Regions from separate parts of the Hydrogenophaga sp. L310 genome, predicted to be linked through region 1. Evidence: predicted binding sites of a transcription regulator. Region 1 holds the regulator's gene; the other holds the start of a gene.

The links. Region 1 encodes NrdR, which represses ribonucleotide reductase genes. Its sites were predicted from a motif close to CACNANATNTNGTG; they were not measured.
Region 2: the regulator NrdR is predicted to act here: its motif matches at 14,767-14,780, upstream of AC0GNO_RS07350 (ribonucleoside-diphosphate reductase subunit alpha).

Annotation. Positions count from the first base shown of each region.
Region 1 covers NZ_JBVPZA010000006.1:183,545-199,342, forward strand. Annotated here, with positions in the region: gene ribD (bifunctional diaminohydroxyphosphoribosylaminopyrimidine deaminase/5-amino-6-(5-phosphoribosylamino)uracil reductase RibD) at 1-872, opposite strand, end outside; gene AC0GNO_RS12610 (pilus assembly protein) at 970-4,242, opposite strand; gene AC0GNO_RS12615 (hypothetical protein) at 4,308-4,871, opposite strand; gene AC0GNO_RS12620 (PilW family protein) at 4,871-5,950, opposite strand; gene pilV (type IV pilus modification protein PilV) at 5,959-6,540, opposite strand; gene AC0GNO_RS12630 (GspH/FimT family pseudopilin) at 6,540-7,043, opposite strand; gene AC0GNO_RS12635 (type IV pilin protein) at 7,040-7,453, opposite strand; gene AC0GNO_RS12640 (GspH/FimT family pseudopilin) at 7,826-8,374, shown strand; gene nrdR (transcriptional regulator NrdR) at 8,447-8,896, opposite strand; gene glyA (serine hydroxymethyltransferase) at 8,928-10,172, opposite strand; gene AC0GNO_RS12655 (lytic transglycosylase domain-containing protein) at 10,459-11,361, opposite strand; gene AC0GNO_RS12660 (DUF349 domain-containing protein) at 12,087-14,840, shown strand; gene AC0GNO_RS12665 (M90 family metallopeptidase) at 14,884-15,735, opposite strand; gene AC0GNO_RS12670 (UDP-2,3-diacylglucosamine diphosphatase) at 15,741-15,798, opposite strand, start outside.
Region 2 covers NZ_JBVPZA010000003.1:131,237-147,034, forward strand. Annotated here, with positions in the region: gene AC0GNO_RS07290 (hypothetical protein) at 1-1,067, shown strand, start outside; gene AC0GNO_RS07295 (hypothetical protein) at 1,152-1,472, shown strand; gene mpl (UDP-N-acetylmuramate:L-alanyl-gamma-D-glutamyl-meso-diaminopimelate ligase) at 1,487-2,968, opposite strand; gene AC0GNO_RS07305 (hypothetical protein) at 3,059-3,676, shown strand; gene AC0GNO_RS07310 (TlpA disulfide reductase family protein) at 3,673-4,200, shown strand; gene accB (acetyl-CoA carboxylase biotin carboxyl carrier protein) at 4,479-4,943, shown strand; gene accC (acetyl-CoA carboxylase biotin carboxylase subunit) at 4,955-6,304, shown strand; gene prmA (50S ribosomal protein L11 methyltransferase) at 6,450-7,334, shown strand; gene AC0GNO_RS07330 (DUF3426 domain-containing protein) at 7,416-8,756, shown strand; gene AC0GNO_RS07335 (carbohydrate kinase family protein) at 8,774-9,661, shown strand; gene AC0GNO_RS07340 (histone) at 9,733-10,197, opposite strand; gene AC0GNO_RS07345 (ribonucleotide-diphosphate reductase subunit beta) at 10,398-11,564, opposite strand; gene AC0GNO_RS07350 (ribonucleoside-diphosphate reductase subunit alpha) at 11,708-14,599, opposite strand; gene ampD (1,6-anhydro-N-acetylmuramyl-L-alanine amidase AmpD) at 15,037-15,660, opposite strand; gene AC0GNO_RS07360 (sigma-54-dependent transcriptional regulator) at 15,650-15,798, opposite strand, start outside.

The DNA of each region.
Region 1 (15,798 bases):
ACCTCGCGCTGGCCCAGATCGCGCAGCATCGCCGCCAGGTCCACCTTGCCCTGGGGGCCGGGCAGGCAGACCACCGTGGCACCCCGGGCTTCCAGCGCCGCCTGCTTCTGCGGTTCGGTGGCGGCGCAATAGATGAAGATCTTGCGCGCCAGCCCCTGGGCGGGCGGGCCGAAGAGGCGGGCGGTCAGCGGGGTTTCCAGCCGGCTGTCAACGATCACCAGATGCGGCTGGCGCGGCGTGTCCACCAGCCGCACATCCAGCATCGGATCGTCTTCGAGCACGGTGCCGATGCCCGTCAACACCGCGCAGGCGCGGGCGCGCCAGGCATGGCCGTCGCTGCGCGCGGCTTCGCCGGTGATCCACTGGCTCACCCCGTTGCCCAGTGCCGTGCTGCCGTCCAGCGAGGCAGCGACCTTCAAACGCACCCAGGGTGTCTTCCGGATCATGCGGCTGAAGAAGCCGATGTTGAGTTCGCGCGAGGCGCGGGCGGCTTCGCTGTCGGGTGGCAGCAGCTCCACCGCAATGCCCGCGGCGCGCAAGCGCTCCAGGCCACGACCCGCCACCAGCGGATTGGGATCGCTCGTGGCCACCACCACCTTGCCCACCTGCGCGGCGATCAGGGCGTCGCAGCAGGGCGGGGTGCGGCCGTGGTGGGAGCAGGGTTCGAGCGTGACATAAACCGTGGCGCCGCGCACTGAGACGCCAGCGGCCTGTGCCGTTCGCAAGGCCATGACCTCGGCGTGGGGACCGCCCGCCTGTTGGGTGTGGCCGCTGAAAACCTGACCGTCGGGGGTCTCGATGCGGCAGGCGACCCGGGGATTCGGTTCCGACAGGCTGATGGCGTGGGTCGCGAGCTGGCTCAGGGATTCCATGGGTTCAGGTTGGTTCGCCGGTGCCATCTTCGCCGTCATCTCTCAGCCGGCCCGCCCTGCGCGGACGCGGGACGGGCGGGTCGAACCGGTGGCAATCTCAACGGTTGTTGTTGTTGATGCGCCAGTAGAGCGGGCGGCGCTTGGGCGACAACAGTGGCGTGGGATCGGTCACCGTCAAGGGTGAGGGGCCCGCACCACCGATCAGGAAATGCTGCTTGGTGGTGGTGGGTTCGCCATCGTCGCCCGCAGGACCTTCCAGCAAGACCACGCCGGCCACCGGCGAGGGAATCATGCCGCCGCCCAGGATCTCGGTGGGCTTGAGCGGCACGCCGCAGAACAGCGGGAACTGGTAGGCAAAGCCCTGACCGAGGTTGCCCACGCAACTGTCGGTTTTGTCCGGCGCCGGCCGGTTGGTGCCGAAATAGGTGATGCCCGACACCGTCAAGGGCGCGTTGATGACCTTCTCGCCGTTGGTGGCCAACTGGATGTAGCAGCCGTTCGCGTTGACCGTGTCACCTGTAGGCACTGGCACCATGGTGGTGTTGTTGACGGTGGCGATCTTGGTGATGTCGGTCAGGCTCAGCGCCGTGGTGATCGGGGCCGCCAGCGGATCCTTGATCAGGAAGAAGCGGTCGCTGGTGACCTTGAGTGCGGGCTTTTCCCGGTCGCCGGTGCCGACCAGAATCGCCGCGTAGGTTTTGGTCATCACCACGTCGGGCCGGTAAAAGACCTTGCCTTCCAGATTCGCGATCTTGGTGGTCTCGACCGTGTTCCAGGTGGCGGACGACAGCAGGTCACCGCTGGCGGGCACCGAGACGCGGTAGAGGTTGCCGCGCACATCGGCGAAATACAGCCGGTCGGGCCGGCCATCCCGGTTGGTGTCGACCAGCGTGATGTCGCTGGGCACCGAATAAGTGGTGTCGAGGCGCTTGACCAGGGCACCCGTGCGCCCGTTGATGATGAACACCGCGTTGCCGATGTTGTCGGACCCGTTGTCGTCTTCTTTGGGATCGTAGCCTCCCCCCATCACGGTGAGCAGCTCGGGCGTCGCGGTTTTGTCCAGCGGGATGGTGCGCGGCATGGACCAGGTCTGCGCCAGCTTGGCAAAGTCGCCGCTGCCACCGCTGATCTTCCACTTGAAGCGGGGCGCCGTTTTGGACGTGACGTCCAGCGCGTACACGGTGCGACCGCCGCGGCGCATGGTCGGGTAAATGAGGGCTTCCTGCAGCGCGCCACTGGTGTCGTAGCGGGTGTAGCTGCCGATCGGGCCGTCCATGCCGTAGCTTCTCGGCTCCTGACCGCCGGTCGGCGCGATGAGATTGCCCTTGTCGTCGTTCTCGGGAAGCTGCAGCAGGGGTTCCCCATTGCGCAGACGCGTTTGCAGGGCGTAGTGTTCCCGCGGAACGAAGGACCACAGTTCCGAGCCCGCGCCGGTGCCGCTCTTGCGGCCGTCAATGGCGTGGAAGAAGCCGTCGTTGGTGCCGTAATAGACCACCACATCCTTGCCGCCGTAGTTGATGGCCGTGGGCGTGGCATGCAGCACGTCGCCGTGCATGCTGTGGCGCGCGCCGGTGTTGCCCAGTTCGGTCACGGTGGAGCCGACTTTGTAGGAGCCGTTGAAAGCCTCTGCGCCGAGGTGCAAGGGCTGACCCAGCAAGTTGTTTTCGCCGCGGGCCCAGGCGACCAGGGCCGCATCCAGGCCCGTGTTGGTGGTATTGAAGGGTGTGTTGGACAGGAGCGCATTGCCGGCGGGGCTGTCCGGCAGGGTGTAGACCTTGCGGTCGCTGGCGTCTTGCAAGTTGGCCTGGCGCAACATCTGCGCCGCGCCGCCCTTTTCGGTGACCGCGCCGTCGGGGCTGTCGCTGGCGCTGGCGGGCGTTCCCATGGGGTTCTTGTCAAAGAACACGCTGTCGAAGGTCCAGAAGCTCTGGGCCGTGGCGGCGAAGAAGCCGCCGGACGTAGCGGCTTTGTCGTTGGCGTCCACCAGGGTGAGCGCGCTGTTGACGGTGCCGATCTGGTACTGGCGCATGTTGCCGATCCAGCGCGGACGGAATTCGCCGTCGGGGCGGAACATGCCGACGTAGACCTGGTTAAGGAAGGTGCCCTGGGCGTTCGTCGCCACCGGCAGCGCCGTGGACGCAAACACGCTGTCCACGGTCGCGACCTTGAGGAACACATCCTCGAACTCGGAGATGAGTTTCAGCAGGTCGCCGCCGACTTCGACGTAGACGTTGTCCGGGCTGCCCACCGAGGCCATGGATTTCAACAGCTTGGTCTGCTTCAGGTCGCTCTGCGCGTTGAACACGTTCACGGTGTAGGTGTACAAGGGTTGCACCCCCGAGGCGGCGTTGACGTCTGTGTTGGCCGCGAAGTAGGCCCATTCGTCGGCCAGGCGGCTGGTGTCGGAACTGGTCGCCGACAGGGTGGGCGGCGTATAGCCGATGCCGCTGAACGCCAGCGGCCCCGCATTGGGTTCGGCATTGGGGTAGCCATTGCCGACCAGCAGCAGGTAGTTGCGGTTGCACTGGGATTCGGGCGGTTGGTAGTTGGTCAGTCCCGCATCGGTGAACGCCGAAGGATCGGCCAGTTCAGTTTTGCCAACGCCGTTGCCAAAGCGACCCGTGCCATACCCGACACGGCTGACAGGGCTGCCCGGCTCGTCGGTCGCAACGAGGTTGGGGTTGGTGTAGCCGCCAAAGTACTTGAAGGCTTCGTACACCGCCGATCCGTAGTTGGCGTCCCCCGGTGCCTTGTAGTCGGGGTCGTTGATGTTCTTGGCGAGGGTATCGATCTTGTCGATCAGGGCCGCACACGTGTCTTTTTTCAGGGGCTGGACCGCGTGGTGGATCACCGCCGTTGGGTCATTCGAACTGAGATAGGAACCCTTGGTGCTGTTGAACAGCGAGAGTCCCACGTTGATCGCGATTTTGGGTGAAGCCGCCGCGCACACCATGTCGTTGAGCACGTATTTCAGGGCCTGCAGCTGCACCTGCCCCTGGGTGGGCGCTTTGCTGCTGTTCCACTCGTTAAAGCCCGTTTGCCACGGCCAAAGAAGTGAGGCGGTCTTGTAGGCGCCGAAAACCGCCGTGACGGCATCCTGGCAGGGGGTCTTCCCGCCGGTGTCCGACGCCTTGCATTTGTCGTAGACGCTGCCGGGATACCAGGCATTGCTCTGGGCCGACCAGTTCGCCGTGTTGTCGAAGTGGATCAGCACATTGGGCGCCAGGGAGGCGTTCGCCGACGGGCCGTAAATGTCGGTGTCTGCCGCCCAGACCGCGGCCACGGCGGTGAGCGAGAACAGCACGGTGCTGCCTTGGAGCAGGCGCAGCTGACGCCGGGTGCGGGGGGGGAGGGTCGGGCTGGTGGTCATGGTTGGGTCCTTTCCCGCGGGCGGGTCAACGGAGGGCGTGTTGGGGGGCCGAAGCGGCTTGGGGATCAGAAATCGCAAACATCGGTAACGCTGTTCACGCGCACGCCCACACCCTGCTCGACCTGGACGTTGGCTGCGCTCACCGTATCGGTGGCGGTCAGCGCCACGGAGAACTGGACTTCAGAGCAGATCGCTGGCGGTTCGCCCATCTGGTTGGCGCTGCTGCCGAAACATTGCTGGTCTTCCTTCTTCTCCTCGTCGAGATCTTCCCACTTGACCGGGGCCACATAGTGGCATTCGACTTTGTCCACCTTCACCGCGATATCGGCTTTGCCATCGCCGTTGACATCGGACGAAAAGGCCGCATTCGGGGCTCCCGGGCCCGCCATGCCGTGGGTCAGTGCGGGCTGGATGAAGCCGTCGTAGTCGCTGAGGATGTTGGCCACCACCTCGTTGCTGGCGTTGATGGCCTCGGTGCGCCACTGCATGTTGCCCACCGCCTGCACGCTGGTCTGGGAGCCACGGAACACCGCGGTCGCGACGACGGCGAACAGCAGCAGGAAGACCATGGTGACCAGCAGCACCGAGCCTTGCTGTTTGCCGGACCGTTGTTGAAGGCGTGGTTTCATCATTCTCTCCGGCCCGTCACGTTGGTCAGCGGCACGGTGGTGGTGAGCAGGGTGCGCTTGAAGCCGGACGGCAGATCGGCCGGCGTGAGGATGAGTGCACCCATCTGGAAGCTGCGTTCTTCCTTGTGGCCTGGATCGGGCAGGCTGGAGCGGGTCAGCATGTGCACCCGCACGGCCATGACATTGCGCCACTCGTAGGGATCCACCGCTGTGATGCCGGCAAAAGGCAGCACTTCATCCACCTGCCCGTCACCATCGGTGTCCACGCCGTATTCAAACTGGAGTTGTTCAACCCCTTCGGCCACCGTGTTGACGACAAAACTGCCGCCGATACGCTCAACCCGCTTGAGGGACGGGATGCCGTCGTTGTTGGTGCAGTCGTTGCACTTCGATAAAAAATAGGTGCGCTGCGACAGGCGGTGAACGTTATTGAACGCGTTGCAGGCCGCGTTCTTCAGCACAAAGTTGCTTGCAGGGCCTGTGGCGACGATGACCTGGGGGTCGGGGGCGCAACTCGTGGCCTGGGTGTTCGCGTCAGACCCCTTCGTCTGGATGTACAGGTCGGTTGTCTTCGTCTCGTCCCGCAGATCGGGGTCGGGGTCCCCGGTCTCGGCGTGGGTCACGGTGATGAGCTCGGTTTTGTCGACTTTGTCGCGCAGGCCCGTCAGGCAGTCCTGCGTGCCATCGTCTTCGTCGGCCATAAACCCTTGCACGGCCGGCGGCATTCTGGTCGCGGCCGCGTTCCAGCCCAGGTTCCAGGGGTTATCAGGGTTTGGGGGGATCAAAGGCTCAGGACAGGGAACGATGGCTTGGTAGGTGGTGGCGTTGCCGGGCACGTGTTGGGCGTAATAACCCGCGTGCAACAGGTCTTCGGTCAGGGTGTCCAGCGCAAACCGCGCGTTTTCCAGGCGCCCGATGCTGCGCTCCAGATCGTGCTGATTGCGCGAGTTGTAGGAGAAAAAAACCGTCAGCCCGAGCAGCACGATGAGGCCTATGGTCATGCCGATCATCAGCTCGACCAGGGTGAAGCCACGCATGCCTGCTGCGCGCCCGGCGCGGGGGAAATGGTTGGGTTTCATGGTGCGCATCATTCGGCCAGGGAAGGAATGCGCACCGTCGTGCGCAGGACGCGCCGGTAGGCGTCGTCGCCGAACTGGCCTTCACCGCAGTCGCTGTTTGGAACCGTGTCGGGTTCGCCGGGGGTGGTGCCGCCCCAGGCCACCGTGATGGTGAAGATGGGCGCCACCGGATCCCGGCTCAGGCAGCCCCGGTAGCCCAGCGCAGCGGCATTGCCTCCGGCCTGGGCGTCGTTGGTGCCCAGCAGCAGGTTGTGCCAGCTGCAAAGATCCACCGCCGCCACCCCGACGCCAGCACACACCGTACTGGTGGCGCTGGGCGTTCCGTAGCCGGTGGCGGGCTGTGTCGCGGCCACGTAGTTGCCGGCCACGGCCAGTTGTTTGTTGGTGATGAGGCGTCCCGCCATGTCGCTGAGCAGGGTGGAGGCCCGTGTGCGCTGGACCGTGTCGACCGCGAGGGTGGTGGCCTTGGTGACGAAGCCGGCCAGGGCCAGCAAGCCGAAGGCGATGATGACCAGCGACACCAGGATTTCGATCAGCAGGAAGCCGCGTTGCGTGGCGGGCTGGACCGAGGGGCTTTGGCGCGAGGTCATCATGGGCAAGCCTCTTTGACAGAGCGGGCCGATCCGGTTGGCTGCAGCTTGACGCAACGGCCGGTCACACCGGTCAGGCTGGAAGTGATGCTGAAGTCGGTCGCGTCATCGCCATCGGCAACCACATCGGGCCTGCCATTGCGTAGGAAGCTGATCTCGGTCTCATCGGATGCGATGGCAATGGACCCCGTGAGGGCCTCGCGGGTCTTCAAGGTGGTGCCACCGGATGTGATGCGCCACCCCTGATTCCAGTCATCGCCCTCGGATGCCATTACCACCACCGCATTTCGCTTGATGGCTTCCGATCGCGCGATGTTCAGATCATTCACCAGGTCAAATGAAATGGACTTGATCCGCATGGTGGCGATGGTGTTGCTGAAGCTGGGGGCCGCGAGCGCCGTGAAGATGCCGAGAATGGCAATCACCATCAGCGCTTCAATGAGCGTGAAACCGCTTTGCTTTGGAGAGCCGGCCGCGCGGCCCAAGGCTGCCCGTGATTTCACCAGCAACCCCCTTTGGCGGCGCCTTTGGCGCCTTGCGCATTCAGGGTCAAGGTGCCGCAGGTGTCGTTGGCCTGACCGCCTTTGGGTGCCGCCTGCAGGGTGAAACCCATGGGTTGAACATTGTTGACCACGATGGGCAGGGTGATGTCGTAATACAGGCTGACGCTGCTGGGGGCCGCCAGGCCCAATGCGACCAATGTGCTCGCATACATGCGCCGGTCCACCAGAAAGTGTTGTTGGCGCGAGGCCACTTCGTACATGAAAGCCTGTGCATCAGCACGCCGGCCCTTGCGCACGTAATCCTGGTAGCTGGGCAAGGCAATGGAAGCCAGGATGCCGATGATCGCGACGGTGATCATCAGTTCAATCAGGGTAAAGCCGCGCTGCAGGCTGGTGCGTAGGACGTTCATGGTGTTTGGATGTTTCCACTGCATCGTAGCGGTTGACATCGAATGGGAGCGCCCTGGCTGATGAGCGGCCGGGAAGTCCGGTTCGACGGTATTTTGCGGTGCAAAGTGCCTTTGCCGGAGGCGGCAAGGGACCGCTCGGGCGGTGATATCCCGGCGCCTGGGTCTCCCGCACCTGGTCGGTTCATGCCCATCCGGAGGGATGAACCGCAGGTATTCAGGGTGCATTCCGGTTTCATGGTTTACATAATCGAATGCGGTATCTGGCATTCGCCATTTTTGCAGCAGCTTGCGAATTCAGGCCGTATGCTTGCGGGTGCAACGACCTGTGTTTGAAAGAAGTCGGGTCCTAAAAAATGCGCAGAAGGGAAGGGTATGAATAGAAGAAAAAATCACGGATTCACGCTGGTTGAATCCCTGTTTGTCATGGTCATAATCGGTATTTTGCTGGCCATGGCCCTTCCGGATTTGTCCGGTTTCGGGCATGGCACTCGCCTTTCGGCTTATTCGAACAGGTTCTTGGCGGCGCTTCTTTTGACCAGAAGCGAGGCCATCAAGCGGAATTCCCGGGTGGCCCTCTGCAAATCACGCGATGGACAGTCTTGTACCTCCGATGGACCTTGGTCACAAGGGTGGATCGTTTTTTCCGATCCCAACAACAATGTGCAACTCGATCCGGGTGAACATCTGTTGTTGACGGAGTCGGCCATGCCAGGCAGTTGGTTGATTTCTGGAAATGCGCCGGTTTCCAGGTTCGTTTCCTATTCTGGCGCAGGGTCCAGCCATCTGGTGAATGGCGCTTTTCAGGCGGGAAGTATCACCGTTTGCCGAAAAACAGACGTGGCTGCCCAGGCTTCACGGATCATCATCAACAGTGCGGGCCGACCGCGGACGGTCAGGGCGGTGTTGACATCCTGCCCATGAAAGCACAATCCGGTGGTCGCTTTTTGCCAGCGGCAACCAGCATTTTCGAGGATTCGCCACAGTAACGGGCGCTCACTTCCTCACTTCGTCCACCAGCGCCCGGAACTCGTCAATGTCCTCAAAGCTGCGGTACACGCTGGCGAAGCGGATGTACGCCACCTTGTCGAGCTTCTTGAGTTCGCGCATGACCATTTCGCCGAGCCGGGTGGCCGGGACTTCGCGGGCGCCCAGGTTCAGCAACTTTTCTTCGATGCGCTCGATGGCCGCGTCGACCTGCTCGGTGCTGACCGGGCGTTTGCGCAGCGCCAGCGCGAACGAGGCCCGCAGCTTGGCCGGCACGTAGTCGACCCGCCGGCCATCTTTCTTCACCACGGCCGGGAAGCTGACTTCCGGCCTTTCATAGGTGGTGAAGCGCTTCTGGCAATGGCCGCACTGGCGGCGGCGGCGGATGAAGTCGGCGTCTTCGGAGATCCGGGTCTCGACGACCTGGGTTTCCAGATGAGCGCAGAAAGGGCATTTCATGGTTTCAATGGCACCTTGCTGCGGTGGCTGCTCAACGGTAGACCGGGAAGCGGGCCGTCAGGGCGTTGACCTTGGCGCGCACGGCCTCGATGTTGGCCGGGTCGCGCGGGTTGTCGAGCACGTCGGCAATGAGGTTGGCGGTCAGGCGGGCTTCTTCGTCCTTGAAGCCGCGGGTGGTCATGGCGGGGGTGCCGATGCGCACGCCGCTGGTGACCATGGGCTTTTCCGGGTCGTTGGGAATGGCATTCTTGTTGATCGTCATGTGGGCGCTGCCCAGCACGGCCTCGGCTTCCTTGCCGGTGATGCCCTTGGCGCGCAGGTCGACCAGCATGACGTGGCTCTCGGTGCGGCCGCTGACGATGCGCAGGCCACGCGAAACCAGGGTTTCGGCGACGATGCGGGCGTTGGTGATCACCTGTTGCTGGTACAGCTTGAAGTCGGGCTGCAGCGCTTCCTTGAAGGCCACGGCCTTGGCGGCGATCACGTGCATCAGCGGGCCACCCTGCAGGCCGGGGAAGATGGCGCTGTTGATGGCCTTTTCGTGTTCGGCCTTCATCAGGATGATGCCGCCGCGCGGGCCGCGCAGGCTCTTGTGGGTGGTGGAGGTCACGACGTCGGCAAACGGCACCGGGTTGGGGTACACGCCCGCAGCGATCAGGCCGGCGTAGTGCGCCATGTCGACCATGAAGATGGCGCCGACTTCCTTGGCCACTTTGGCGAAGCGCTCGAAATCGATGCGCAGGCTGTAGGCCGATGCGCCGGCGATGATGAGTTTGGGTTTGGTTTCCCGCGCCTTGCGCTCCATGGCTTCGTAGTCGATCGCCTCGTTGGCGTCCAGGCCGTAGCTGACCACGTTGAACCACTTGCCGCTCATGTTCAGCGGCATGCCGTGGGTGAGGTGGCCGCCTTCGGCCAGGCTCATGCCCATGATGGTGTCGCCGGGTTTCAGGAAAGCCAGGAACACGGCTTCGTTGGCGGAGGCACCGCAGTGGGGCTGCACGTTGGCCGCGTCGGCGCCAAAGATCTGCTTGACGCGGTCGATCGCCAGTTGCTCGGCGATGTCGACGTATTCGCAGCCGCCGTAGTAACGACGGCCGGGGTAGCCTTCGGCGTATTTGTTGGTGAGCTGGGTGCCCTGGGCGGCCATGACGGCGGGCGAGGCGTAGTTTTCGCTGGCGATCAGCTCGATGTGGTGTTCCTGGCGCGCGTTTTCGGCCTGGATGGCGGCAAACAGCTCGGGGTCGGTTTGCTCGATGAGGATGTTGCGGTCGTACATGGTTGGCAGTCTTGGGTAACGTGGATCCCGGCGCGCGTCAGCGGGGTGACGACGGCAGGGGCTGCCCAGGCGAACGGCTGATCACCTGTCTTGGCAGCCAGGCGGCACGCTTCCCAGTGGTTGTCCCTGCGGTCCCGGATGGGGGCAGGGGGGCCACGTCAGCACCGAAGGTCGGGCAGGGAGCCCTGCGCCTTGGGTGCCTATCGCCAGTTGCGTACGGGGCCTAGTTTAGCCGAGCAGGGCTGCCCGGCGCCCGGGTGGAAGATATTCCCGGGGCCCGAGCCGGTCACGAACGGACCAGCAGCAGGGGTTCCATGATTTCCGCAGCGGGGGGCGCAGCGTCGGCGGCCTCCAGTTCGGGCGCGTCGGACGCTGGCAAGGCCTCGGTCTCCGCGGGTGCGACGACCGGCGTGGCTCTTCTGTAGACCGGGAAGCGGGTGGGCATGGGCTTGCCCAGCGCCACGCTCTGGATGCGCAGGTGTTCGGCCATCACTTTGTTGATGTAGCCGCTGCCATCGGTGGTGACCGCACCGACGTACAGGCGCAAGCCGCCTTCGATGGAACCCGCCCGTTTGATGCAGTCCTGCAGCACCCGCGCACCCACCCGCAGGTTGGACACGGGGTCGAAGGCGGCCAGCTGACCGCCAAAGTCTTCGTATTTTTCGGTGTGCACGCGCGTGAGCACCTGCATCAGGCCCTGCGCGCCGACAGGGCTCTGGGCAAAAGGATTGAAGCGCGATTCCACGGCCATGACCGCGAGGATCAGGGTCGGGTCCATGCGCGCCTTTTCGCCGACCTCAAAGGCTTCGGCCACCAGCACGCCCAGTGGTTCGGGCGCGACCCGGTACTTGCGGCTCAGCCAGAAGGCCACGTTGGCCTGCTGTTTGGGCAGGTGGTGGGGCAACACGGCGGTCACCCGTTGCACGGCGTCGGGTTCGGGTTCAAACGCGATCACAGGCTCGTTGGCCTCCTGGCGTTGCTGCAACCAGCCGAGCAGGTGTTGCTCGGCGTCCTGGCGCAGGTCGCTGCGTGCTGCGAGGGTGATCAGGCCCAGCGCGAGGGCCATGCCCATCAGGGCCAGGCCATTGTGGGTGATGGCGACAAAACCCTGGTACGCGTCGCTCAGGGTGGTTTTGAGGGATGCCGTGGCACCTGAGGTGCTCTTGTGTGGGCGGTGGATATCGTTCATGTGGTCTCTCCTGTCGGTGCCGCGGTGACCGGATGGGTCGGTGCGGCTGGCTGGGCACCTCATCGAGGCGGGCTTTGTGAGCCATGCGGTCGATGGACCCTGCTGGGTCAGCGGCTCGGGTTTACCCTGAATGGGCAAAACCGGCGAATGTTAGGGGAGGTTTAATATCAAGTCAATGTTTAAGATTTAAACTCTAACTACTTAAAAGTATATTGAATGGTGGTTTTGGCCACCCTTGGTGTCTCGTGCTAGCACGGATACCAGCCCGGCCCGGCGCTGCTCGCCGGTCAGCGATCAGGGCGCCGCTGGTCGATTCGGGTGGGGGCGGGTGGTTGTTACGGCTGCTAACCGGGTGGCTTGCATCACGCTCGCATCGCGATTGAAAATTTCCATGACCTTGTTCCGGTCAACACCTTGAACCCGATCCGGAACCCGGTTAATCTGCAGTTGCCCGTCGTTGATGGGCATCAAACCGGCGACGCGGAGCATCCGCCAACCGGTTCCAAACGGGAGCAATCTGTTGCTTCCAGGCTGGAGAGACATCCAACTCCCTCCGCCAAAACTGACGGCAAGTGCAAGTTGCCCGCCGTCAACCCCGGTGGGTTCTGCTCACCGGGGTTTCTTGTTTTTGGACGTGCGTGATCGGCATCGGAAGCAACAGCAGCGACAATACGGGCTTCGCCAGGCGCTTCGACGCGCCGGCTCCTATATAGAACGATCCCTGTATGTCGCTGTTTTCCCTGCGAAGAAGTCCCCCCCAGTCCAATGCCCCGGAATCTGCCGTGAACACGCCCGCCAGCTCCAAGCCAGCCGCTGCCAGCGCCGCTCATCCCCTGGATGCCCTGACCGGTGGCGCGTTTTCTGCGCCCACCACGGGCGAACGCGCGTCCCGCATCCGCGAATGGCTGGCCAGCGAACCGGGGCTGGAGCAGATGACCGAGGTGTTCAAGGAGCTGTCGCAGCGCGACCGGGGTGCGGCCAAGCCGCTGAAGGAAAAGCTGGACGAACAGAAACGTTTGAAGGCCCAGGAACAGATTGCCGCCGAGTGGGCCGTCAAGGCCGAGGCCCTCATCGGGCAGTCCCGTCTGAACCTGGCCGATGCCATGGCCTGGCAGCGCGACGCCGCGCGTGCCGGAGCGCCGTTGTCGCGCGAACCCCTGGCGGGGCTGAAGCAGGCCCTGGCCGAACGCGTCAAGGCGATCGAGGATGTGCAGCACCGCGTTCAGGTGGAGCGCGAGTCGGCGGTGCTGATGGCCCAGCGCATCGAAGTGATGTCGACCAAGCCGTGGCGCGAAGCCCTGCAGAGCGCCGAAGCGCTGCGCACCGACGTGGCTCAATGGCAGCAGCAGGCCAGCACCCTGGCCGACGACGCCCAGTGGCCCAGCGTCGAGCCCAAGTTTCCCCCGATGCTCCAGGCTTCCCGCAGTCAGCTGCAACTGGTGTGGGAGGCTTTCGAAGCGGCCCTGGCCCAGGCTGTTGCGGCCGATGCGAACCCGCAGGCGCCGCTGCCTGCTGTGCCGGTGTGGGCGGACGAGTTGCGCGCCGCGCGCGGTGTCGACGCCGCCGTGCCAGGTGAAAAAGCCGCTCACGATGCCCAGGCCGCCCAGGAACGCCGGGCCAAGGTGCTGGCCGAGCTGGACCGTGCCCTGGGTGTGCTGGAGCGCGAGCTGGCCGAGGGGCATGGCAAAGCCACGCCGAAGGCCGCGGCCGATGTGCGTGCGGTGCTGAAGTCGCACGCCCGCCTCATCGGTCCCGAGCTGGAGGCCCGCGCCCACGCGGCGCTGACCCAGGCCGGTGATCTGGAAGACTGGCAGCGCTGGCGCGCCGATCAGCTGCGCGAAGAGCTGGTGAAAAAGGCCGAGGCCCTGTTGCAGCCGCCCGAAGGCCAGCGGCTCGGCGGGCGCAAGATGCAGGAGACCCTGCGCAGCCTGCGCGATCAATGGAAAGCAACCGACCAGGGCGGCCAGCCCAACCACGCGTTGTGGAAGCGTTTTGACGAAGCCTGCACCGAGGCCCACAAAGGCGTCGAGGCCTGGCTGACCCAGGTCCGCCAGCAGGCGGAGGCCCACAAGACCCAGCGCATGGCGATCATTGAAGAACTCAAGGCCTGGACGGCTGCGCACGCGGAGAGCACCGACTGGAAGGCCCAGGTGCGTGAACTGCACGCGTTCTCCGAGCGCTGGCGGGAAGCGGGCCACCTGAGCGAAAAGGCGTTTGCCGAAATGCAGCCGCTCTGGAAAACCGCCATGCACGCCGCGCACGCCGGTCTCGAAGCTGCGCAGGCACAAAGCGTCGAGCGCCGCCGGGCCCTGATCGACGAAGCCAAGGCCATGGGCGCCGCGCCCCAGTTGCGCATCGACGCGGTCAAGGCGCTGCAGCAGCGCTGGCAGGCCGAGGCGCACGCGGTGCCGCTGGAGCGCAAGCAGGAACAGAAGCTGTGGGAGGCCTTCCGCCAGCCCATTGACGAGGCTTTTGCCCGCAAGAGCAGCGAACGCGAGAAGGCGTCCACGGCACTCAACGCCCACGACCAGCGGGTGCTTGAAGCTTCGCAGGCGGTGGATGCGGCCAGTGCGAGCGGCGATGTCCAGCAGATCCGCGCCGCCATGGCGGCGCTGGAGGCCGCCTTGCGCGGCCAGGCCGCGGCCGCAGACGAACCGGCCAGCGGCACGGTGAAGGCCGTTGCGTCGCAGGCCGGGGTCGGGTCCACGGAGGCGATGGCAGAGGATCAAGCCCTGGCTCCGGCTGCGGAGGGATCTGCGCCGGCCGATGCCGAAGGCGAAGGCGAAGCTCCCGCGGTGGAAGCCGCCGTGCCCGCCAAACCAGCCGCCCCGCCGAAGAAGATCGTGGCGGTGCGTGGTGATGACCGCCCGGGCATGAAAAAGACCGAGCCCGCCGGACGTGACGACCGCCGTGGCCCCCCGGGCCGTGACAGCCGCGATGCACGGGGTGGTTTTGGTGCTCGCGGTGATGCGCGGGATGGGCGAGGGGGTGACCGCTTTGATCGCGAGCCGCGGGGCCCGCGCCTGGGGGACGCCGCTTTCCGCGCCCAGCGCCAGGCGATCGAACACGCCGAAGCGGCGTTGCGCAAGCTTGCGGCCCAAGCGCATGGTGAGGTGTTGACCCAGTTGCTGACCGCCTGGGAGCAGCGCGATGCGTCGCAGCTGCCGACCGCGCAGGCGCTGGGTTCGCGGGTCAACGCGGCAACCCGCAGCGCGTGGTCGCAAAGCCTGAACGGGGGTGCGCCCGCCGCGGTGCCTGCCGACGCCTTGTTGCGGCTGGAAATGGCGGCCGAAGTGCCTACGCCGGCCGAACTGCTGGATACCCGCCGCATGCTGCAACTGCAGTTGCTCACGCGCCGCCACGAAGCTGCGCCGGTCGATACCTGGGCTCAGGATGTGTCGCGTGTGCTGGCTGGTGTTTACGACGCAGGCGCTGCGCGCCGTTTGCAGAACACGCTCAAGGTCCTGCTCAAGCGCTGAGCGGACGTCGGTGGCCTGCCTGCCATTGGCGGGCTACCGACCACTATGCCTGGTCAGCCCGAAAAAACCCGTCATACAGCGAAAGCAGGGTCGGGAACTCGAGAGCGAAGCGCTCGCGGTTGACAAAGTAGGCCTCGCAGGTCACCGCGAAAAACTCGGCCGGGTCCTTGGCGGCATAGCTGTCCAGCCAGGGGCGCTCGCCACCGAAGCGTTCGGCCAGACTCAGCGTTTCGCGAAACTGGGTGAAGGCGATGGACATGGTGTCGCGCCAGTGCTTCCTCGCCTGGGCCGGACGGGTCGCGCCCCACAAACCCTGGGGCAGCACGGGTGCCCCATCCGGGGTTTCACCGGCTTGCATGCCGCGCATGTCCATCTTGTGCACGAACTCGTGGATCACCACGTTGTTTCCGCTGGTCGCGGTCTGGCCGGCTTGCGCGACTTCCTCCCAGCTCAGCATCACGGGGCCACGGTCCATGGCTTCGCCCGCGAGGACTTCGCGGTAGCGGTGCACCACACCCGCGGCGTCGGCCGTTTCCCTCATGGCCACCGCAGCACCCGGCTGCACCACAATGCCGACGAAATCGTCGTACCAGTCCAGCGCATCCATCGGGTTCTGGTGGTCCCGGTCCGCCGGACTGGCGATGTGCAGCAGCGGCAGGCAGGCCTGCGCCGCGATGCTCAACGCCATGGTGTCGGTGATCTTCAGGCCGTGGGCGCCGTGGAACTCCTTCTCCAGCAGGAAATGGCTGCACAGCTGCTGCAGGTGGCTTTGTTCCGTTGCGGTGAGTTCGGCCAGGAAGGGGTGTTGTGCCAGCGTTTCGCGCCACAGCGCTGCGGGCAGCGGCTGCGGGCTGCGCCAGCGCCTGGGGAGCCAGCGTTGCAGCAGACGGGCCACCGGCTTCAACACAAGGGCAATCGCTGCAACCCGTCCAGCGCGCTGAGGCGCAGCACATCGGCA
Region 2 (15,798 bases), on a different contig from region 1:
AGCAACCGGTTTTGCGTCTGGGTCTGTTGGGATTTGCCGAACCGGTGGGTCTGCGGCTGCAAGCCTGGGCCGCCCAGGTGCATGAAGGCTGGCCGCAGTGGCGCAGTTGCGACCCCCATCTGGCCGACGCCTGGATGATCAATGGTGCGTCGGTCGACGTGCTGGGTCGGGACGAGGTTGTCATCCACCACCCGTTCGGCAGTAGCGAGCGCCTGACGCTCAACCGTGCCGAGGTGGATCGACCGCTCGCCTTTGCCACGCCCTTGCCCGAGGGTTTTGCCTCGGCCGAGTTTTTCGAGGCGGACGACGAACAGAGCGTGCGCCAGCGCCTGCAGCGTTTTGAAGCCTGGCTGCGGCCTCTGCGCAGCCAGTTTGCACTCGGGGCCGAAGTGGTGAAGCGCAACGGTCTCTACAAAAACGGGGTGCACATCGTGCACGACGGCAAACTGCTCGCGGTGATCGACTTTGAGCGCTGGGTGACCGGTTTGCTGATCCCGGCCCGTCCGGTGGATCTGGCCATGGCCGAGTGGGTGCAGCGCCCCGGGTTGTCGCGCGACATCCCGTCATCCTTCATCCGGCTGCCGTTGCACCGGGTCATGTGGACCTACGCCGTGCGCACGCGCCTGGATGTGTTGCCGGAGCGCTACCGCGAGAAGATGATCTATTTGCGGCGGGTGCCGCACGTGCCGGCGCGCTGGTTTGACCAAGTGCACCTGCTCATCATGCGAGAGCTGCTGGCGATCCCGGCCTGCTTTGACGTGCTGAGGGAGCGCACCGGCATCGAAGCGTACGAGTTGGCGCACCATCTGGCGGTGCTCTACCACGCGGGTGGTCTGACCACGGACGCCGACAGCGCGCGCCGGGCCGAGCCCGCTGCGCGGCGCGCGATGACAGCTTTGCAGTTCGATCAGAACGATCAAGAGAACGATCTGCGTTCGCGTGTGGGACTGACCGAACAGATGCCGCCCTCCAGCATTCTGCGCGAGGCGCCGCACTCGCCTTTGCGCGTCTCGACCGCGTCCGCACCTTACGGGGATGGGTCACCACCAACACCGGAGCGGTCCTGAGGGGTGGATGCTGGGCAGCCTCGACGCGCCAAGGCACAATCAGGTCTGTCCATGACCCAAGATCCACACCGAGGAGTTGTCCGTATGCGCAGCCAAGTCACCGTGACCTGGGGTGAAACATCCACCTACCGCTTTGATCTGGAGGAGGTGCAGCCCATGCCGCACGACCAGGCCCGATCCTGGCTCGACGAACAGTTCACCACGCTGGGGTGTGAGCCGATCCGCCTGACCGGCAAGGTGCTGACGGCCGACAAGGTGTTGTGTGTGGCGCAGGCCGCGGGTGAAGAGCACTTTCGCGAAGCGGCCCACCGCGAATGGGCCATGACGTTCGCCCGTGCCACCAGCGCCGCGCTGGCCAAGCCGGTGGTGTCTGTGGATCTGGTGACGCAGTCGCTCGGCTACTGACGCACCGCGCCGTTTCAGGCCGTCCCGAGGGCTGACAGCAGGCGGGCGTGGATGCCGCCAAAACCACCATTGCTCATGCAGACCACGTGGTCACCGTCGCGTGCGGCGGCCACCACTTGTGCCACCAGTTCATCGATGGAGCGGGCCACCTGGGCACGTTCGCCCATGGGTTGAAGGGCTTCCACGGCATCCCAGTCAAGGCCGCCGGCGTGGCAGAACGCCAGATCGGCCGCATGCAGGCTCCAGGGCAGTTGTGACTTCATGGTGCCCAGCTTCATGGTGTTGCTGCGCGGTTCGAACACCGCGAGGATGCGACCGCCCGACGTGAGCTTCTGATCCAGGCGGCGCCTCAGACCGTCCAGCGTGGTGCGAATGGCGGTCGGGTGGTGGGCAAAATCGTCGTAGACCGTGATGGCGCCGCCCGGTCGGGCGACGGTGCCACGCACCTCCATGCGGCGGCGCACATTCTCGAACCGGCCCAGCGCATGGGCCGCTGTGTCCGGCGCAACGCCCACATGCTGTGCCGCCGCGATGGCGGCGAGTGCGTTGAGCTGGTTGTGCACGCCGGTGAGTGCCCACTCCACCCGGGCCACGGTTTGACCCCTTTCCAGCACATCAAAGGCATGGGGTTCGCCAACCGCAGTGAAGTCGCTGACCGCGGCGCCAAAGCTGCGCACCTCGCTCCACAGGCCCTGGTGCAGCACCCGGTCCAGGCTTTCTTCCAGACCATTGACCACCACCCGGCCCGAGCCCGGCACCGTGCGCACGAGGTGGTGGAACTGGCGCTCGATGGCCTTGAGGTCGTCGAAGATGTCCGCGTGGTCGAATTCAAGGTTGTTCAGGATGGCCGTGCGCGGGCGGTAGTGCACGAACTTGCTGCGCTTGTCGAAGAACGCAGTGTCGTATTCGTCGGCTTCAATGACGAAGAGGGGGTTGCGGGGCGGCTGTGCGCTCTGCTCCGTGTCCCCCGCCCGCGGCGCGGGCTCCTCCTTGATCTGCGCAGAGCGCACAGCCGCCCCGCCACCCAGTCTTGCAGATACACCAAAGTTCATCGGCACACCACCCACCAGAAAGCCCGGGTTCAGGCCGTTGGCCTCCAGAATCCAGGTCAGCATGGCGGTGGTGGTGGTTTTTCCGTGGGTACCGGCCACCGCCAGCACATGGCGACCCTGCAGCACGTGTTCGGCCAGCCATTGCGGACCGCTGGTGTAGGGGGCACCGGTGTCCAGAATGGCCTCCATCAATGGGAACTTCGGGCTTCCATCGGGCAGTCGTCCGCGGCTCACCACGTTGCCGACGACGAACATGTCGGGTGCCAGCGCCATCTGGTCGGCACCGAACCCTTCGATCAGGTCGATGCCCAGCGCCTGGAGCTGGTCGCTCATGGGTGGGTAGACGCCGGCGTCACAGCCGGTGACGCGGTGACCGGCCTCGCGGGCGAGCGCGGCCAGACCGCCCATGAACGTGCCACAAATGCCCAGAATATGAATATGCATCGGGCGATTCTAGGGGGACCAACCCTGCTGGCCGGCAGACCAAAGCTGTCCTTGGCGGCATGGGCGCGGGCCAGCAGGCAAAATGCCCCGATGCAAGCTGATCGATCTGGTCCCACCGCTGAAATGGCCGCCGTGGCCGCGCGCCTCGTGGTGGAAGAAGGGCTCGAATACGCCGCGGCCAAGCGCCAGGCCGGCAAGCAGCTCGGCTTGCCCTCGCGGGGGCTCTGGCCCGACAACGAGATGCTGGATGCGGCGGTGCGCGAGCACATCGCCATTTTTTGTGCCGACACCCAGGCGATCGAGCTGCAGGTGTTGCGGCGGTTGGCACTGGTCTGGCTGGACCGGTTGGCGGGTTTCAGGCCGCACCTGGGCGGCGCTGTCTGGCACGGCACCGCCACCCGGCACAGCGATATCCATATCCAGCTGTTCTGCGACGACCCCAAAGCGGCCGAATGGGCCTTGCTTGATCGCCGGGTGGATTACCACACGGGCACGGTCATGGGCTGGCGCGGCGAGCCGGTGGATGTGTTGTCCCTGCGCGTGCGCTGTGAGGAACTGGGGCAATGGGTGCTGATCCACCTGCTCGTGTACGACCTTGACGATTTGCGCGGGGCGCTCAAACCGGACGGGCAGGGCCGCAAGCCGCGCGGAGACGCGCAGGCCTTGCGCGATTTGATGGCACAAGGAACCGAGGAAAACTCCGCATGAGCATGAATCGACGGACCGCGTGGATGTTGGGCGTGGCAGCGGCCGCAGGCGCGGCCGGGGCCGGGTTTGCGCTGTGGCGTCATCGGCCGCAGCCGGTGTTGTCCGACGCCGAGGCCGAGTTCTGGGCTTCGCGTTTTGAAGACCCCGATGGCCAGCCGCTGGTGATGGAGCGCTTTCGCGGCCAGCCCTTGCTGGTGAATTTCTGGGCCACCTGGTGCCCACCCTGTGTCGAGGAGTTGCCATTGCTCAATGCGTTCTACCGTGAGCACCAGGCACGGGGCTGGCAGGTGGTGGGACTGGCCGTTGACCAGGTGCCTGCGGTGCGCAGCTTCCTTCAGAAGTTACCGCTGGTGTTTCCGGTGGGCATGGTCGGCTTTGCCGGCACCGAGCTCAGCCGGATCCTGGGCAATCCCGGTGGTGGCCTGCCCTACACCGTCGTGTTCGATTCGTCGGGCGTGGTGCTGCATCAAAAGGTGGGCAAAGTCAGCCAGGCCGATCTGGATTTGTGGGCGCAACTGGCTTGACAGATGGCGCGGGAGGGGGATACTTCCGCTCCAAAAAACGGGCACACATGCCGTTTGTCATGACGACTCAAATCTGGTGGAAAAAGGGATAAAGTCCCATAAATTGCAGCCAAACGTTCTTTTCTTCAGTTTGTTCATGGTGTCATGCGCCTGCGTTCCATGAGATCTGGAATGGAGCGCTTCGTGTACACTGCGACACCCCATTTGGCCAGCTGCATGCATGTTCAAGGGATTTGAGTGCAATTGGTCGGATTTGACAGATTTTCGTTGGAGTAATCATGGATCTGAGAAAGCTGAAGACACTGATTGACCTGGTGTCCGAGTCGAACGTGTCCGAGCTGGAAATCACGGAGGCCGAAGGCAAGGTTCGCATCGTCAAGAGCGCGCCGGTTGGCATGCACGCCCCGGTGACCTACACCATGGCCCCGGCGGTTCCGGCGCCCACCGCGGCAGCAACACCGGCGGTCGAGGTGGCGGCAGCCCCCGCCGTCGTGGCGGCCGAACCTGCCGGGCACACCGTCAAATCGCCCATGGTCGGCACCTTCTACCGCTCGTCCAGCCCTGGCGCCAAGGCCTTTGTTGAAGTCGGAGACACGATCAAGGAAGGCGAAACCATCTGCATCGTCGAGGCGATGAAGATCCTCAACGAGATCGAAGCCGACAAGAGTGGCACCGTCAAGCAGATCCTGGTGGACAACGGTCAGGCGGTCGAATACGGCCAGCCCCTGTTTGTCATCGAATAAGCGGCCGGCCCATGTTCAAGAAAATCCTGATCGCCAACCGGGGTGAGATTGCCCTGCGGGTCCAGCGCGCTTGTCGTGAGATGGGTATCAAGGCGGTGATGGTCTATTCCGAAGCCGATCGCGATGCCAAGTATGTGCGACTGGCAGATGAGTCGGTCTGCATCGGCCCGGCGGCTTCGGGGCAGAGCTATCTCAACATGCCCGCCATCATCTCCGCAGCCGAGGTGACCGATGCCGAAGCGATTCACCCGGGCTACGGCTTCCTGTCCGAAAACGCCGATTTCGCTGAACGGGTCGAGCAGAGCGGTTTCACCTTCATCGGTCCGTCGCCCGAGTCGATTCGCCTGATGGGCGACAAAGTCTCGGCCAAACAGGCCATGATCCGCGCGGGGGTGCCCTGCGTTCCGGGTTCGGAAGGGGCTTTGCCCGACGATCCGGTGGTGATAAAGCGCACCGCGAAGGCGGTGGGCTACCCGGTCATCATCAAGGCGGCTGGTGGCGGTGGCGGTCGTGGCATGCGTGTCGTGCACACCGAAGCGGCACTGCTGCACGCGGTGCAGACGACCAAGGCCGAGGCCGGGGCCGCCTTCGGCAACCCCGAGGTGTACATGGAGAAGTTTCTCCAGAATCCGCGCCACATCGAGATCCAGGTGATGGCCGACACGCACCGCAACGCGGTTTACCTCGGCGAGCGCGACTGCTCCATGCAGCGGCGCCACCAGAAGGTGATCGAAGAAGCGCCGGCACCCGGCATCCCCCGCCGTCTGATCGAAAAAATTGGTGAGCGCTGCGCGGCCGCCTGCAAGAAGATTGGCTACCGGGGGGCGGGCACGTTCGAGTTCCTGTTTGAAAACGGCGAGTTCTATTTCATCGAGATGAACACCCGCGTGCAGGTGGAACACCCGGTGACCGAGTGGATTTCCGGTGTGGACATCGTGCGCACCCAGATCGCGGTGGCGGCTGGCGAGAAGCTGCCGTTCACGCAGCGCCAGATCCAGTTGCGCGGCCACGCCATCGAGGTCCGGATCAACGCCGAGGACGCTTACAAGTTCACGCCCTCGCCCGGCCGCATCACCACCTGGCACATGCCGGGCGGTCCGGGGGTGCGCGTCGATTCGCACGCCTACGCCAACTACTTCGTGCCGCCGAACTACGACTCCATGATCGGCAAGATCATCGTGCACGGCGACACGCGTGAGCAGGCCTTGGCGCGCATGCGCACAGCGCTGGCTGAAACCGTGATCGAAGGCATCAAGACCAACATTCCGCTGCACCGCGAGCTGATGGTCGACGCCAGTTTTGTGACCGGTGGAACCAACATCCACTACCTTGAAGAGTGGTTGTCCCAGCGTGAGAGGTAAGCCTCTCCCCCGAAGGGCCTTCGGCGCCTTCCCCTCAGGGGGAAACACCTGCGGCCCGGCAAAGCCGGTTCCGCGGTGTGCTCGGTAAGTCTCTCCTCATTTGTTGAGGTTTCGTTGACTGTTCGAAATTCACCCCATGTCCTCCCTGTATGAGTTGGTCTTGCTGGCCCCTGAAGCCGCGGTAGAGATGGTCAGCGACGCGTTGGTGGCGCTGGACGCCTTGAGCGTCTCGGTGGAAGACGCCGATGCCCTGACGCCGTCCGAGCAGGCGCTGTTTGGTGAGCCGGGCATGCCCGCGCCCAAGGCGGGCTGGAACAGCTCGCGGGTGGTGGCGCTGTTCCAGACCGAAACCGAGGCGCGGGAAGCGGCTGCGTTGCTGGTCGTTCAGGACTTCTTTGAAGGCTGTGAGGTGCTGGGTGTGCAGGCTGTGATCGAGCAGGACTGGGTGCGGCTGACCCAGTCGCAGTTCGATCCGGTGGAGATCACGCCCACGTTCTGGATCGTGCCGAGCTGGCACGAGCCGCCCGCCGAGGCGCTACAGGTGATCCGGCTCGATCCGGGCCTGGCGTTTGGTACCGGGACCCACCCGACCACGCGCATGTGTCTGCGCTGGACGGCGCGACAGGGTGCGCAGGGGCAGCGGGTGCTCGACTACGGTTGTGGCTCGGGCATCCTGGCCATCGGTGCGGCCAAGCACGGTGCACGCGAGATCGACGCGGTCGACATCGACCCCGCTGCGGTCGAAGCCACGCGGCTCAACGCCGCGGCCAATCATGCCCAGCTGAATGCGGGTCTGCCCGACCGGGCACTGGGCGAATACGACCTGGTGCTGGCCAACATCCTGGCCACGCCGCTGAAGGTGCTGGCGCCGCTGCTTTGCAGCCATGTGCGCGACGGTGGGCACCTGGTGCTGGCCGGCATTCTGGCGCGGCAGGCCGATGAACTGAGGGAGGCCTATGCCCCCTGGGTGACTCTGTCCGTCAGCGACGAAGAGGATGGCTGGATCCTGATGACCGCGGTCAAGGCCTGAGGCCTTGTGCGTCGTGATGCCTGACGTCTGCGTCATGATTGGCAGGCCAGTTGGGCATGGCCTGCCTGCAATAATCTTGGCATGAGTTTCACCACCCGTTGCCCGGCCTGCGGAACGATGTTCAAGGTCGTTCCCGACCAGTTGAAGATCTCCGACGGCTGGGTGCGTTGTGGCCACTGCGCCGATGTGTTCGACGCCACGCTGTATCTGCAGACCTGGGAGGCGCCCGAACCCAGGCCGCCGGCACCCGAGCCCGCGCCGGCAGAAGTACCACCCGGAACAACCCCCGTGCACCCGTTCGACAGGGGGCCCGCCTCTGTGCCATCGGAGGCGGTGAATGAGCCCCCGATTCACGAACCGCAGACCACGGTCGTCGGCGAGGCCATCCCGGAAGCTTCGGTGGTCTGGGATTCGTCAGACGCGGTCATCGAATGCGCCAACGGCCTTTCCGGTCAAACGCCACCAGCAGGGTGGCCTGTGTCGCCCGAAAACGAGGACGGCGACTGGCTGCTCGCGCCGCCAGCCGAGGAATGGTCGCCGCAGCAAGAGGCAGAGGACGCGTTGGCCTGGACAGCACTGCAGGCCCCTGTCGATCCGTTGTATGACTCGCCCTTTGCACCGCTGGAAGCGGTGCGTGCGCTGGCTGAGCCGGGGCCGCTGGACTTCGAAGGCCGGCTGGAGCAGGCCAACACACCGGAGTCGCCGGCGGTGGCGGGCCGGGATGACGAGGCGGACTTTCAGGCAGAACTGGCGCGGTTCGCCGCCGCGGCGGTCGGAGCTTCACGGGCCGTTGAGGCGGAAGTCAAGGCACCACCGCCTGTGCCATTGCCCAAACCCGAGCGGGTACCGCTGGACGACGATCTGCAGGAGCAGGAGCAGGAGCAGGAGCAGGAGCAGGAGGTAGAGCCCGGCTTTGTGCTGCAGGCCCGGCGGCAGGCATTCTGGCATTCCCCGGGTGTGCGCGCTGCGCTGCTGTTGCTGGCTGTGGCTTTGGCGGCGCTGCTCACGGCGCAATGGGCTGTGCAGGAGCGCGATCAACTCGCCGCGCGGCACGCTTCGTTGATACCCCTGCTGAACCTGTTGTGCAAACCCTCGGGGTGTGTGCTGCAGGCGCCACGAGACATTGACGCGGTGGTGATCGACAGCTCGACCCTGGTCCGTCGTCTGGGCAATTTTTACTCTTTCGACCTGGTGCTCAAGAACAGCGCCCTCACGCCCGTGGCCATGCCGGCGCTGGAACTCAGCCTCACCGATGCAGCCGACACCGTCATCGCGCGTCGCGTCTTTCTGGCAGAGGAATTGCCTGGAGCGCCAGTGGTCTTGCCCGCCCAGGGTACGCAGGCTGTGAGTCTGCGCCTCTCGCTCGCCGAAGGCGGGGCGAGCGCGATGGCGGGTTACCGTGCACTCGTTTTTTATCCCTGAACCCTTCCACTCCATCCATGTCCATCCTCATCTGCGGCTCGCTCGCTTTCGACACCATCATGACGTTCGAGGGCCGCTTCGCCGAGCAGATATTGCCCAGCCAGCTGCACATCCTCAACGTGTCTTTTCTGGTGCCGGGCCTGCGCCGCGAATACGGCGGCTGTGCCGGCAACATCGCCTACGGTCTGCGCCAGCTGGGTTCGCCGGCCGTGCCACTGGCCATGGTGGGCAACGACGCACAGGACTACCTGGATCGCCTGCAGGGGCTGGGGGTGGACATCCGCTGCATCGGCACGACCTCGGACAACTACACCGCCCAGGCCATGATCATGACCGACCGTGACAACAACCAGATCACGGCCTTTCACCCGGGCGCGATGTCCGAGGCCCATGCGAACGCGGTGCCAGCCGACGCTGGCATCCGTCTGGCCATCATCTCGCCCGATGGCCGCGATGCCATGTTGCAGCACGCGCAGCAACTGCACGCCGCGGGTATCCCGTTCGTGTTCGATCCGGGGCAGGGTCTGCCCATGTTCAACGGCGAAGAGCTGACGCAGTTCATCGAGCTCGCGACCTGGGTCACCGTGAATGATTACGAGGGCAAGATGCTCAGCGACCGCACCGGTCTGAGCTTTGAGGCCATCGCGGCCCGGGTACAGGGGCTGATCGTCACCCTGGGTGAGCACGGGTGTGAGGTCTGGGAGCAGGGTGGCAGGACCCTGGTGCCCGGCGTGAAAGCGGCCGAGGTGCTGGACCCCACGGGTTGTGGTGATGCCTTCCGGGCGGCCTTGCTGCACGGTCTGGCACAAGGCTGGCCGCTGCAACGCTGTGTCGAACTGGGCAACCGCATCGGTGCGGCCAAGATCGCCAGCCGTGGCGGACAGAACTACGCGCTGGCGGACTGATCGCCACGAACCAGAGATGAAAAAGCCCGGCGCTTTCGCGCCGGGCTCGACAAGTCATCGCAGGGACGACTTCAGGGTTTGCTGGACGTCGGGAACGGCCAGGCAGCCTGAGGGTTCAGCTTGGTTTGAGCTGCAGGTGCCGCAGGGGCTGCCGGCTTCTTGGCCGGCTCAGCTTTTTTTGCTGGGGCTGCCTTTTTCACGACGGCTTTTTTGGCCGGTGCAGCTTTCTTGGCCGGAGCGGCCTTCTTCGCTGGGGCTGCCTTTTTCACGACGGCTTTTTTGGCCGGTGCAGCTTTCTTGGCCGGAGCGGCCTTCTTCGCTGGGGCTGCCTTTTTCACGACGGCTTTTTTGGCCGGTGCAGCTTTCTTGGCCGGAGCGGCCTTCTTCGCTGGGGCTGCCTTTTTCACGACGGCTTTTTTGGCCGGTGCAGCTTTCTTGGCCGGAGCGGCCTTTTTAGCTGGAGCGGCTTTCGTTGCCGGAGCGGCCTTTTTGGCCGGGGCTTTTTTCGCAGTTGCCATTGTTTTCTCCTTGATCAAGTTGCAAAGAGCACTTCAGTCGGTCGTTGTGCCGAAGAAGTGATTCAAGGCCCTGGGGTCGTGCGGATGCATCCACGGATGACCCCAAAGCGTTGAATCCTGTGACAAAACCCTGACCCCAACGCCAAGGCGCAGGAAGCAGGGTTCTGAATGTTCAAAAAACATGTGATGGATGGTTGCGGCCCCGGGTGGTGACGGTGTCAGTCCCAGGAAAGCGCTCCACCAGACTGGTATTCGATCACGCGGGTTTCAAAGAAATTGCGTTCCTTTTTGAGATCGATCATTTCGCTCATCCAGGGGAACGGATTTTCTTCGTTCGGAAACATGGGCTCCAGGCCAATCTGCGTGGCGCGACGGTTGGCGATGTAGCGCAGATAGCCTTTGAACATGGAGGCGTTCATGCCGAGCACGCCGCGCGGCATGGTGTCTTCGGCGTAGCGGTACTCCAGTTCGACCGCCTGCATGAAGAGCGCCTTGATCTCGGCCTTGAACTCGGCTGTCCACAGCATCGGGTTCTCCATCTTGATCGCGTTGATCAGATCGATGCCGAAGTTGCAATGCATGGACTCGTCGCGCAGGATGTACTGGTACTGCTCGGCGGCGCCGGTCATCTTGTTCTGGCGGCCCAGCGCCAGGATCTGCGTGAAGCCGACGTAGAAGAACAGGCCTTCCATCAGACAGGCGAAGACGATCAGACTTTTCAGCAGGGTCTGGTCGTTCTCGGGTGTGCCGGTGGCGAAGGCCGGGTCCATGATCGCTTCGATGAAGGGGATCAGGAACTCATCCTTGTCGCGGATCGACTGCACTTCGTTGTAGGCGTTGAAGATCTCGGACTCGTCCAGGCCCAGCGACTCCACGATGTACTGATAGGCGTGCGTGTGGATCGCTTCCTCGAAGGCCTGGCGCAGCAGGAACTGGCGGCACTCGGGCGCCGTGATGTGGCGGTAGGTGCCGAGCACGATGTTGTTGGCAGCGAGTGAGTCGGCGGTGGTGAAGAAGCCGAGGTTGCGCTTGACGATGCGGCGTTCGTCGTCGGTCAGCCCGTTGGGATCTTTCCAGAGCGCGATGTCGCGGCTCATGTTCACTTCCTGCGGCATCCAGTGGTTGGCGCAGGTGGCGAGGTATTTTTCCCAGGCCCACTTGTACTTGAACGGCACCAGCTGGTTGACGTCGGTCTTGCCGTTGATGATGCGCTTGTCGGCTGCGTTGACGCGGTGTGTGCTCGGCGTGGCTGCTTTGGGTGCAGCGAAAGCGGGGGCCGAATTTGCCGCAGAGGACAGTGACGCTTGCACACCCGGCATGTGAGGTGGCAGGGGAATCGATGCGGGCTTCGAGGAGGGAGTAACTTGATCGTCCCAGGTCAACATAGTGGTGTCCAATTCAACGGATTATCGAAGTGTCGGCATGAAATGCAAAGGACTCATGCGCGTGGTGAATGTTTTGTGTTGCGGTGTCGCATCGAATGCGCGACCTTCAACACCACAGCACACACACGCATCACCGGCAGCGCTCACTGGCAGGCTTCACAACCGGGGTCGTCGATCGCACAAAACTTGATGTCGGTGGCGGGCTCTGCCGACATCGAAGTCGCAACGGGTGCGACCATCGAAGCATCGTTGCCGTGCACCGAGACCGCGTTGAGCTGACCGGTGCGCCCCGTTGATTTTTCAGCCTGCGTGGCAGAGGTTGTGCGCAGGTAGTAGGTGGTCTTGAGGCCGCGCAGCCACGCGAGCTTGTAGGTGTCGTCGAGCTTCTTGCCCGAGGCGCCGGCCATGTAGATGTTCAGGCTCTGCGCCTGGTCGATCCACTTCTGGCGCCGCGCCGCGGCTTCCACCAGCCACAGCGGTTCCACTTCGAAAGCGGTGGCGTACAGCGCTTTCACTTCTTGCGGCACGCGGTCGATGGAGCGCAGCGAACCGTCGAAGTGTTTGAGGTCCATGACCATCACGTCGTCCCACAGGCCCAGCCGCTTCAGGTCTTTCACCAGGTAGCCGTTGATGACGGTGAACTCGCCCGACAGGTTGGACTTGACCGAGAGGTTGCCGAAGCAGGGCTCGATGGACGCGTCCACGCCGATGATGTTGGAGATGGTCGCGGTCGGCGCGATCGCCACGCAGTTGGAGTTGCGCATGCCGTCGGTGGCGATCTTCTGGCGCAGCGCGTCCCAGTCCAGGCTGCTGCTGCGGTCCACGTCCACATAACCACCTCGCTCGTGTGCCAGCAGGTCCAGTGTGTCGGGCGGCAGGATGCCCTGGTCCCACAACGAACCCTTGTAGCTGGCGTATCGGCCGCGCTCCCTGGCGAGTTCGGTGGAGGCCCAGTAGGCGTGGTAGCAGACCGCTTCCATCGAGCGGTCGGCAAACTCGACCGCGTCGTTGGAGGCATAGGGGATGCGCAGTTCGTACAGCGCGTCCTGGAAGCCCATGATGCCGAGACCGACCGGGCGGTGGCGCATGTTGGAGTCGCGTGCTTTCTTGACGGCGTAGTAGTTGATGTCGATCACGTTGTCGAGCATGCGCATCGCGGTCTTGATCGTCTTCTGCAGCTTCTGATGATCAACCCCACCATCTTTCAGGTGCATGAGCAGGTTGATCGAGCCGAGGTTGCAGACCGCAGTTTCGGTGTCGCTGGTGTTGAGTGTGATCTCGGTGCAGAGGTTGGAGCTGTGCACCACGCCGGCATGTTGCTGCGGGCTGCGCACATTGCAGGCGTCCTTGAAGGTGATCCAGGGGTGGCCGGTCTCGAACAGCATCGACAGCATCTTGCGCCACATGTCGGTGGCGGGCAGCTTGCGGTAGGGCTTGATCTCGCCGCGGGCGGCCTTCTCTTCATAGGCGACGTAGGCCTTTTCGAAATCGGCGCCGAACAGGTCGTGCAGGTCGGGCACGTCGTTGGGCGAGAACAGGCTCCACTCGCCTTTTTCCATCACGCGCTTCATGAACAGGTCGGGAATCCAGTTCGCCGTGTTCATGTCGTGGGTGCGGCGGCGGTCGTCGCCGGTGTTCTTGCGCAGTTCCAGGAATTCTTCGATGTCCAGGTGCCAGGTTTCCAGGTAGGTGCAGACCGCGCCTTTGCGCTTGCCGCCCTGGTTCACCGCCACGGCGGTGTCGTTGACCACCTTGAGGAAAGGCACCACGCCTTGCGATTCGCCGTTGGTGCCCTTGATGTGTGCGCCCATGGCCCGCACGCGCGTCCAGTCGTTGCCCAGGCCGCCAGCGAACTTGGACAGCAGCGCGTTTTCCTTGATCGACTCGTAGATGCCGTCGAGGTCGTCGGGCACGGTGGTCAGGTAGCAGCTGGAGAGTTGCGAGCGGCGGGTGCCGCTGTTGAACAGCGTGGGCGTGGACGACATGAAATCGAACGAGGACAGGACCTCGTAGAACTCGATGGCGCGCGCTTCGCGGTCGATCTCGTTGAGCGCCAGGCCCATGGCCACGCGCATGAAGAAAGCCTGCGGCAGCTCGATGCGGGACTTGCGCACGTGCAGGAAGTAGCGGTCGTACAGGGTCTGCAGGCCAAGGTAGTCGAACTGCAGGTCGCGCTCGGGCTTGAGCGCCGCGCCCAGACGGGCGAGGTCGAACTGCTGCAGCTTCTCATCGAGCAGCTCGTTCTGCACACCCTTCTTGATGAACTGCGGGAAGTAGTCGGCGTAGCGTGCGCCCATCTCGGTGGAGGGCACTTCTTCACCGATCACCTCCTTGACGATGGTGTGAAGCAGCAGGCGCGCGGTGGCGTAGGTGTAGTCGGGGTCTTTTTCGATCAGGGTGCGCGCGGCCAGGATGGAGGCCTTGTAGACCTCTTCGATCGGCACGCCGTCGTACAGGTTGCGCTTGGTCTCGGCGACGATCGGGTCGGCCTTGACGTCTTTGCCCAGGCCTTTGCAGGCGTCTTCGATCAGGTGCTGCAGGCGGTTCAGGTCCAGCGGCACGCGCTGGCCGCCGTCCATCACGTGCAGCAGGGCTTCGGCGGGCTTCTGCGCTTCTGCCTGATGGGCTCGTTCCTGCGTGCGGCGTTCGCGGTACAGCACGTAGGCGCGCGCCACTTCGTGGTGACCGCTGCGCATCAGGCCGAGTTCGACCTGGTCCTGCACGTCCTCAATATGGAAGGTGCCGCCGGCGGGGCGCGAGCGCATCAGCGCGCGCACCACGTTCTGCGTCAGGGCGTCCACCGTTTCGCGCACGCTGGCCGAGGCCGCGCCCTGGGTGCCGTGCACGGCCAGGAAGGCTTTCATCAGCGCCACCGCGATCTTGCTTGGCTCAAAAGGCACGACCGCGCCGTTGCGGCGGATGATCTGGTACTGGGCAAAAACCGAGCTGGCGCTGTCGGGCATGGCAGCGCTGGTGGCACCAGCGGAAGGCATCGCGGACGCGGTGGCGGATGTGGGGGATTGGGCAGTCAGCATGGTTCCTCTTTCGTTTGTTTTGTGGCGGCGGCCAAGGCGCGCGGTGTCGGATGGCAGCGTGGTGGGGAGGCCGGTTCCGCGACAAATCCGTTGGCTTGATCGGGTTTGAGCAGAAAAATCAAGAGGGTCAAGAGCCAGTTGATCGGGCGACCGCAACGCGCAGAGCACACTATATCTGGTGTGTGGTGGGTGTTCAAGCCACTACCGGTAGTGTTTGTGAAAAAACTGCGACCGACGCGATGGACCCCTTTCGTCAGACAAAAATGCCTGGGGTCTCCCGAACCGCTGCAACGTCAGCGAACGTCTGGTGACGGCTCAATGAGCCTTGCTGTCGGATTTTTTCTGCAGCAGGGATGCGGGCTGCCGGGAGTTTTGTCGTTGAAAGCGGCGCCCATGTTGCGCTGTGCAAACCGCCAGCGTTTGGGAAACTTGGGACCTCAGGGGGTCATGCGGGTAGACGGACGCGTGTCTTGGGGAAAACACGCATCGGACCAACCCAGATCTTGTTGTAGCCGTGTCCAGTCGAAACCGCTGCCTGGGTCCTGCTTGCGGCCGGGGGCAATGTGCTCGTGGCCCGCCACGTGGGCGATCGGGTAACGCCCGCCGAGGCTGGCGCACAAGCGGGTCAGGCAGTCGTATTGCGCACTGGTGAAGGGTTCGCCTTCCTGACCCTCCAGCTCGATCCCGATGGAGTCGTCGTTGCAGTTGCCGCGGCCACGCCAGCAGGACGTTCCGGCGTGCCAGGCGCGTGCATCGGCGTCGACAAACTGCACGAGTTCGCCATCGCGGCGGATGAAAAAATGCGCCGAGACTTCCATGCCACGGATCTGCTGGAAGTAGGGATGGGTGTCCCAGTCGAGCTGGTTGGTGAAGAGTTGTTCCACTTCCGGGCCCCCGTAGACGCCGGGCGGCAGGCTGATGGAGTGGATGACGATCAGGTCGATCCGTGCGCCTTCGGGACGCGGGCCGAAATTGGGCGATGCGCAGCGGCGGGCGGCACCCAGCCAGCCGCCATTCCAGTCGGTGGGCGACACGGACAGATCGCCGGCTTCAGGTTTCATCGTCACCGTCTGCGGGGGTGGTGATGCCGAGCCGCTGGATGCGGTAGCGCATCTGGCGCAGGTTCAGACCCAGACGTGCCGCGGCGGCTGTGCGGTTGAAATCGGTTTCCTTCAGCGCCTTGAGCAGAACCTGGCGCT